2 regions of the Metabacillus sp. Hm71 genome follow, and region 1 is predicted to be linked to the other one. Evidence: predicted binding sites of a transcription regulator. Region 1 holds the regulator's gene; the other holds the start of a gene.

What was found. Region 1 encodes Rex, which represses fermentation and respiration genes when NADH is low (regulators of the CRP and FNR family bind a similar motif). Its sites were predicted from a motif close to TTGTGAAATATTTCACAA; they were not measured.
Region 2: the regulator Rex is predicted to act here: its motif matches at 2,444-2,461, upstream of ACSVDH_RS28470 (AtpZ/AtpI family protein).

Annotation. Positions count from the first base shown of each region.
Region 1 is NZ_CM200278.1:281,543-285,975, forward strand. It holds gene ACSVDH_RS01525 (ABC-F family ATP-binding cassette domain-containing protein) at 1-612, opposite strand, end outside; gene moaC (cyclic pyranopterin monophosphate synthase MoaC) at 844-1,332, shown strand; gene ACSVDH_RS01535 (redox-sensing transcriptional repressor Rex) at 1,551-2,195, shown strand; gene tatA (twin-arginine translocase TatA/TatE family subunit) at 2,219-2,431, shown strand; gene tatC (twin-arginine translocase subunit TatC) at 2,438-3,208, shown strand; gene ACSVDH_RS01550 (YdiK family protein) at 3,215-3,418, opposite strand; gene ACSVDH_RS01555 (CPBP family intramembrane glutamic endopeptidase) at 3,415-4,149, opposite strand.
Region 2 is NZ_CM200278.1:5,831,687-5,836,119, forward strand. It holds gene atpF (F0F1 ATP synthase subunit B) at 1-382, opposite strand, end outside; gene atpE (F0F1 ATP synthase subunit C) at 669-881, opposite strand; gene atpB (F0F1 ATP synthase subunit A) at 959-1,693, opposite strand; gene ACSVDH_RS28465 (ATP synthase subunit I) at 1,715-2,083, opposite strand; gene ACSVDH_RS28470 (AtpZ/AtpI family protein) at 2,090-2,311, opposite strand; gene ACSVDH_RS28475 (S8 family serine peptidase) at 2,542-4,433, opposite strand, start outside.

The sequences.
Region 1 (4,433 bases):
CCATGTTAAGGTTTCGATGTCCAAATGATTTGTTGGTTCGTCCAAAATTAAAAGATCAGGGCTGGTTAATAATAATTTCCCTAGTGCTAACCGGGTTTTTTGACCGCCGCTCAATGAAGATATTTTGGTGGCAGGATCAAATCCGCTAAATCCGAGACCGTGCAGAACGGCGCGAATATCTGCTTCATATTGATAACCACCATTCTCTTTAAATTTTACCTGTAAGCTGTCATATTCTTTTAATAACTGTTCAAACCTTTGCGAATCTGTCTGAGGATCAACAGTAGCCATCCTTTGCTCAACTGTTCTCATTTCTTTTTCCATATCTTGAAGCTCTTTAAAGACAAGATTCATTTCATCCCATATGGATAATTGAGATTCTAATCCGGTATCTTGAGCAAGGTAGCCGATTGTGACATCCTTCGGTTTGATGATATCTCCTGTATCATGAGACAATTTTCCAGCGATTATTTTTAAAAGAGTTGATTTTCCAGCACCATTACGGCCGACAATCGCAATCTTATCTCTCGTTTGTATCTCAAGTTTAATATTCGATAAAATAGGATCTGCGCCAAAATATTTACTAAGTTGATTTATTTGTAACAATATCATTGTTTTCACCTCTGCTAATGCTTTAAGTGTAGCTTAAATAAGGGCTTCTGGGCAACAAAGATGTCATATTGGATAAAACTCACCGATCTGAAGAAAAAATCCTTCCCGGATTATGTTTATAGAAGGCAACTCATGTTAAAATGACAGAGGCATTGGTGCTAATTGTCACAAATACAAAACAGACAGATTAGTAAAAATAGTGTATAGTCTAGATATAAGGGGATAAAGTATATGTCAGAATTTACCCATTTTAATGAACAAGGCAGAGCCAGAATGGTTGATATCTCTGCAAAGGAAACAACAGTCAGAACTGCACAAGCTAAGACGAGCATAAAATTGACTGAAGAAATTTATCAAAAGATTACGAATCATGAAATCGGAAAAGGTGATGTTCTTTCCGTTGCACAAGTAGCAGGTATTATGGCTGCTAAGCAAACGTCATCTATAATCCCTATGTGCCACCCGATTCCAATAAAAGGTGTAGACATTGCATTTCAATGGAATGTTAATGAACATACTTATGAATTGATGATTACATCCACCGTTAAAACAAAAGGGAGTACAGGTGTTGAGATGGAAGCGTTAACCTCTGCCAGCATTACAGCACTTACTGTTTACGATATGTGTAAAGCTGTGGATAAAGGCATGGTTATCGGTCCAACCTATTTAGTAGAAAAAACAGGCGGCAAAACCGGAGATTTTTTCAGAAAAGAGATTTGATCATAATAGGTCAATAAAATAATGCTAATTGGTTATGTACAGTTTCTGTTAAAAGGAAATTTATAGTATAAGGCTAGTTTCAATCATCATGTTTTGAGCTTGCTGGTTTCACCCCTAATAAGATCGCGTTTATAGGTAAACGGCATTTTTCCTTCATTTTATTGATGGTGACGCATTTGTGCGTCATAGGGGTTTTGTATGAATGTGAGGGATAAAGAGTGAATATCGAACAATCTAAAATTCCGCAGGCAACTGCTAAGCGTTTGCCTTTATACTATCGTTTTTTAAAGAATTTACACTCATCAGGCAAGCAGCGTGTTTCATCTGCTGAGCTGAGTGATGCTGTAAAGGTTGATTCTGCCACGATTCGAAGGGATTTTTCCTATTTCGGGGCACTAGGAAAAAAAGGGTATGGTTATAATGTAAATTATTTGTTATCTTTTTTTAGAAAAACATTGGACCAAGATGAAATGACAAAGGTTTGTCTCATAGGTGTTGGAAACTTAGGCACAGCCTTTTTACATTACAATTTTACAAAAAATAATAACACCGTTATTTCTCTTGCATTTGATGTGGATGATGAGAAAATTGGGACGGAAATTGGCGGAGTTCCTGTTTATCATTTAGACAGTCTTGAAGAAAATTTGCCTGAGGATGTCACTGTTGCGATTTTAACCGTACCAGCAACCGTTGCCCAGTCCATTACAGATAGGCTGATTGTCAAAGGGATTAAAGGAATCTTAAATTTTACCCCTGCTAGATTAAATGTTCCGGATACGATACGCATTCATCATATTGATTTAGCGGTTGAGCTTCAGTCGCTTGTTTATTTTTTAAAACATTATCCAAATGAAGATAAATAATCATTACAAGGAGGTAGAGATCGATGCTAACAGTTGGATTCGTTAACTCCATTGGAATTGGGAGCCTATTGCTAATTGCATTTTTTGCATTACTTATTTTTGGACCGAAAAAATTACCTGATCTCGGTAAAGCGGTCGGCAGTTCATTACGTGAATTTAAAAATGCAACAAAGGGCTTGGCAGATGATGAGGAAGATGATGTAAAGAAGAAAGAAAAAACGGACGAAGTTAAGTAAGATAGGATGAAAACCGATATGAAACAAAATGAAATGTCGGTCATTGAACATATTACAGAGCTTAGAAAACGACTTGTTATTGTTGTCGTTTTCTTTTTCATAGCGATTGTTGGAGGATTTTTTCTTTCAAGACCGATTATTGTTTACTTACAGCATACAGATGAAGCAAAGAATTTAACTTTGAATTCTTTTAATTTAACAGACCCTTTGATGGTCTATATGAAATTTGCGTTTATTATAGCGTTTGTGCTTACTTCACCGGTTATTTTGTATCAGCTTTGGTCGTTTATAAGCCCGGGGTTATATGAGAAGGAGAGACGTGTCACATTAAGCTATATTCCGATGTCACTTGGATTATTTTTAGCGGGAATTTCTTTTTCCTATTTTGTCTTGTTTCCGTTTGTCGTTGATTTTATGGAAGGAATCTCGCAGGATTTAGAAATTAATCAGGTGATCGGAATTCATGAGTATTTTACCTTTTTATTACAGCTAACGATTCCGTTTGGCCTTTTGTTTCAATTGCCTGTTGTTATTATGTTTTTAACAAGATTGGGAATTGTCACGCCGATGTTTTTATCGAAATTTCGAAAATATGCTTACTTTGTTCTGCTTGTCATTGCCGCACTTATCACACCCCCGGAGCTTATGTCTCATTTAATGGTTTCCATACCGCTGTTTATTTTGTATGAAATCAGTATTTGGATTTCCCGAATTACGTATAGAAAAGTGCAAATGGTCAGGTTTGAAGAGGAGAACGCAAAAAATGAGACTGAATAATTCGTCTCATTTTTTTTTGCTCATTTTTTTCATTTTACTAGTAAAGATAAACATTCTAATCGCAACACCAATATCAAAGGTTGCGATTAGCATTAATAGGATCGTTGGGAAGGAAAAAATTCCGTTTTCTGCGCTACTTATTGCTAAATACGTAAACAGCAGTCCCATGGTTAAATAAAAGATCCCCATAGAAATCGGGTTTGTTCTCATGTTAAAAAGCCTCCAATAATCGCTTGAACGTTCTGAAGTTCCTCCATTTGCTTCATCATGTTCTCTATATCCTCTCGGAATACAGTTTGAACAATGACAACCATCGTATTCATGGCAACATGGGCAAAAATAGGGACAATGATCCGTTTTGTTTTTACATATAAGAAAGCAAAGGTAAAGCCCATTGACGCATATAAAAGCAAGTGCTCCGGTTCGCCATGTAAGAGGGAGAAAATAATGGAGCTAATCAAAGCTGCAATAATAAAATTTGTCCGTTTATATAACACGCCAAAGATAATCTTCCTAAAAATGATTTCCTCTAAAATTGGGCCTATAATGGATGTAACAAGGATGACAAAAGGTGCTGACTCAATGACACGAACAATCATTTGTGTGTTTTCCGACCCAGGATCAACATCAAATAGATTTATTTCGATATTTGCTGCAATACTTTGTGCAATGATCGCTAAAAAGAAGCCTCCGATCGCCCAGCCTACTGAAGCTGCTACAGAGGATGGTTCTCCGCGAAGCAAGTTCTCATCTTTCCGTTCTTTTCTTAATAAAAGCAGAATAATGATAAATGCAGCCGTAAAGCTGAAAATGGTCCAATAAGCAAACTGTTCAATTTGTGTATCACCTATATGTAAGAGTTGTAAGATGCCGATCCCAATAGCACCTGAAAGCTGCATGAGTATATATGTTAATAAAATAAACCAATAATGCTTTTTCATAGAAGCCTCCTTTATTATGTCTTAAAATGGATCAAACTTATCCTGATCTTAATGGGCAGTAAACCACTACTATAAGAATAGGAAAAGCTAAGAAGAGTAGTAAGGATATTTAACCGGTAAGATCCGACTTTGACATAAGGTCATAGCGGTTTAAACGTTATTAAGTCCCATTATATTGTAACATACCTTCTTGCGATCATATGTATGATAACTATGCTGAATGAACGAAAAGATGTATGAACATTTCGTTTTATGGTCAAATTTAATAGGTGAGTTTTTTTAAA
Region 2 (4,433 bases), 590 kb from region 1:
GCTCTTTTTCCTGCTCGATTTCTTTAAGGGCTGCATCTTTAAGACGGCCTGCTTCAGAACGAGCTGCTTGGATGATATCTTCCTTTTGCTGCTCACCAAGCTTTTTCGCATTTTCTACTAGAGCCTGGGCTTCCACACGTGCTTGTTTTAAAAGCTCGCGCTGCTCTTCAACTAGTTTTTGTGCTTCTTTATTTCTTTCTTCAGAACTGTTAATTTCATTCGCGATATGCTCTTCACGTTGCTTCATAATATTCATAACCGGTCCAAATGCATATTTTCCTAATAATGCAAGGAGGATTAAGAACATAACAAGCTGGAATACGATATCACCTGTGTTTAGGCCGCCTGTAGTCGCGCCTAATGCAAGATCAAAAGTTAACATAGCTCGGTTTCACTCCCTTCAAGAGTTCCATGATGGGTTATGATGATTAGAAGTCAGAGGTCAGAGGCCGGAATTTCAGAAATGAGAGAATGCCAATTTCACACTCAAAGTGCTTCTAAACACCAGACTTCTCAAAAAATTTATCTGTTAAAACAAAATTAAGATTTTAAAAATAAAGCTTACTATTCCCTTAGGCTTTCAATTCTGCCCGTTATCATGACATAAAGGAAAGGCGAAGGTTCGCTTTGAATGATCTTCGCCATATGAATTCTTTTTCCTTATCGAATTATTGACCCATAACGATGAATGCGATAACTACCGCGATGATTGGAATCGCCTCAACTAATGCAACCCCGATAAACATAGTAGTTTGTAATACACCTTTAGCTTCAGGTTGACGTGCAATACCCTCTACTGTACGAGATACGATAAGACCGTTACCAATACCAGCACCAAGTGCCGCTAAACCAATTGCAATTGCAGCTGCTAATAAACCCATTGTTAAATTTCCTCCTTTAATTGTATGAAAAATAGTATTCCTTTTATATTCGTTCAAATTGATTGAACATATATTGATTAATGGTCATGACTCACTTTGTGTGCCATATATACCATCGTTAACATAGTGAAAATAAATGCCTGGATTGCACCAACAAAGATACTAAATCCTTGCCATGCTAACATTGGAATTGCCGCAGAAATCGTACCGATAATTCCACTTCCAAACCCATCTGCATAACCGCTTGTTCCAAGGCTGACAAGCAAGCCTAATAAAATTTCACCTGCAAAAATGTTCCCGTAAAGACGCAGACCAAGAGTTAGCGTGTTTGCAAATTCCTCAATAATCTTAAGTGGGAACATGAAAGGCATCGGTTTAAAGAAGTCCTTTCCATACTCAGATGCACCTTTCATCTTAATGCCATAGTAGTGCGATAATGCTACTACTAGAACTGCAAGAGTTAAAGTAATTGCAGGATCTGCAGTTGGTGATTTCCACCATAAATCGTGTCCGACAACAATAGCGAAAGGTAACCCCAGCATATTTGAAACAAAAATATACATTAATAAAGTCATACCTAACGTTAAGAAACGTCCGCCTGTTTGCCAATCCATCGTAGAGCCGATAATATTTTTAACAAAATCGACAACCCATTCGATAAAGTTCTGCATTCCCGTTGGTTTCATCGCCAAATTGCGTGTTGCCGCAATTGCGATTAAGAATACGATTATACTAGCAACCGTAATCATTAATACATTTGATAAATTAAAAGTAAGACCTAAAAATTCTACCACAGGAGCTTCGTGACCCAATAGATTCACCTCTCTTCCCAGCTAAGCGCGTGAATGTTGAACTACATAATCTATCATAATAACGATGTACATCGTCATTAATCCAATAACTACACTAACCAAATGAAAATAGTCAGGAAACTTAATTGCGAAAAAGACTGCAACACCAGCTGCTGCCATTCGCGATGTCGTTCCCAGCGACCCCGTCTTCCTTCCTTCCTGGATGGCACGATCGAACTGATTGTGCTTTCGTACCATGATCCACAAATTGTAAAGACTTATGCTTGTCCCGAGTACTAAACCTAGGAAAACAGACTGATATTCCGTAAACCCCCACCCTGCTACATAGAGGGAAAGTAGATATAATATGTACTTACGATATCTGCGAAACATCAGATGCATATCAAACATGAAATGTTATTCTCCTGAGAAATAGTGGTGGACTAATCTGAGCATGGCATAAATCCCAACAGCTAGCCCAAGCAGAAGGCCTACGATCAAAAACAACGGTTCAGTATGAAAATATTCATCTACCCATTTCCCAGCAAAAATGCCCAGCAAGACAGAGCCTGCTAATTGGGAAAGGATGGCTGACATTAGGCCCATCGCATGAAGCGGATGGCGGTGTTTTTGTCGCATTCTATAAATCCTCGCTACTTGATTTATAACGGAATTAGGGGTTGAAAAGCGGGTTCTAGAATGGTATTGTAAACCTTATCATTACACCCTCGTATAGCATACAATAGCACATAGTTGATGTCAATCTGTTTAAAGTTAAAATATTCACAATCTACCGCAATCGTCACAAAATCTCACAAATCGTTCACAATTTCACTAGTCAACCCCTTGACTTTGTTAAACAAACTAAATTATTCACTTAGTAAAATATCAACCTCAATCTGATCTTCCTTTCCGCTTTTTTTGGCAAAAATGAGTGCTTTGTACAATCCTTTTTTCAATTTCAATTTTTCCTTTTTCACCTCTTTTTCAACCACCCCTCTTGGTACATTTCTGCGCCAATCCAAAAAACCTGCAAACGTCAATGTGTCCGGATCATATAAGGCAATTCCCATCTCATCAGCCCCGCCTGGCAAATAAAGCTGATACTTATATGATTTTGGTTGGTCACCATAGGCAAACTCAAAGCCCATCACTCTAGGGTAATTCGGTTCATCCACTACAAATAAATAGGGAATTTCGATTTGCCTTTCACCTTGTATAACGTGCAGCCATCCCTGATGAATCCCTGGCTTTAATCGACTTGGTGTTATGTCCAGTCCAATTTCCACTTGTTTTTTCTCACCAGGCTGTAGTGTGATTTTTGCTGGAAGCACCCATTGGATTCCAGGCTCATTGTACGGTGTTTTTACATATGCCGTTTGCACAAGATTCGACTGATTATCAAAAGTGATTTTTTGTTGTTTTTTTGTGCGCGGATGCCGTGTCTCATATTTCCCAAAAGTAAGGGATCCTGGATAGATCAGCACCTTCGCCTCAATTGCCTCTTTTAGATTAATTCTACCAGCACCTTGTTCAATAGGCTTCAGCCTTTCCTTTCGTACATTCGTTAAAGGTGATGCTGTATTCATTAAAGCAGCTTTTATTTGTTCAGGTCTCCAGTTTGGGTGTGCTTGTTTTAATAATGCGCAGGCTCCAGCGACATGCGGTGCGGCCATGCTTGTTCCTTGCATTGCTAAATATCCATTTGGAATCGTGCTATCGATTGCAACACCAGGGGCAACAACATCCGGTTTTATCCCCCATGTATTTGTTACTGGACCCCTTGAGCTAAAATCAGCAAGCTCATCTTCTTCCTTTTTATAAATGGTTCGAACGCTAGGCTGCTTGTTTAACTGTTTTTTAATTAGGGCCCCTGCTTCTTTTGAGATCGATACAACAGGAATTTCTATTGGTATTTCTAATGATCCTGAAAAATTGCCTTTTACATTATTGTAAATAATAACCGCCTTTGCTCCCCGCTGCTTTGCATTGAGCACCTTTTCTGTAAAAGTAATTTTTCCTCTTTCGATAAGAACAATTTTACCGTTTACCGACTTCTTTAGATCTTGCTCCGCCCCTATTCCTCCTAAAACGACCTCATCTAATCCATGCATTTCCCAAGGCTTTGCTCCCTGGATTTGATTCATTTTAATGAGAGTTCTTACACCTGAAATTTTTAAATAGGGCATTTGAAGCGGTGGTGATGACGCTCCAACCGAAATGGCTTTAGCGGATGTACCAGGTGAACCAACCGACCAGACAGCTGGCCCCGAATTACCGCTTGATGTCACAGCAACGATACCCGCTTCAACAGCACGGTCAAGCGCAAGACTTGTTGGCCAATCAGGACCATTCACACTATTCCCTAAAGAAAGATTGATTATATCCACTTTATCCTTGATTGCCTTTTCGATTGCCGCGATCACCTGATCAGAGGTGCCCATACCACCGGGCCCTAATGCTCGATATGCATAGATTTCCGCCTCTGGAGCAACGCCCATTAATTTTCCATTTGCTGCAATAATCCCTGCCACATGTGTGCCATGAATGGTTTCATTTCCATCCAAAGCCTTCGTCTCCATTGGATCTTTATCATCATCAATGACATCATAGCCGCCTTTATAGTTTCGATGTAAATCAGGATGGTGATAATCAACCCCTGTATCGATGACAGCTACTTTTACTCCTTTGCCGGTTAACCTGTGGTGATCACGGTCAAATAATCCTCTCACATCACCTCCACCGATAAATGGCACACTTT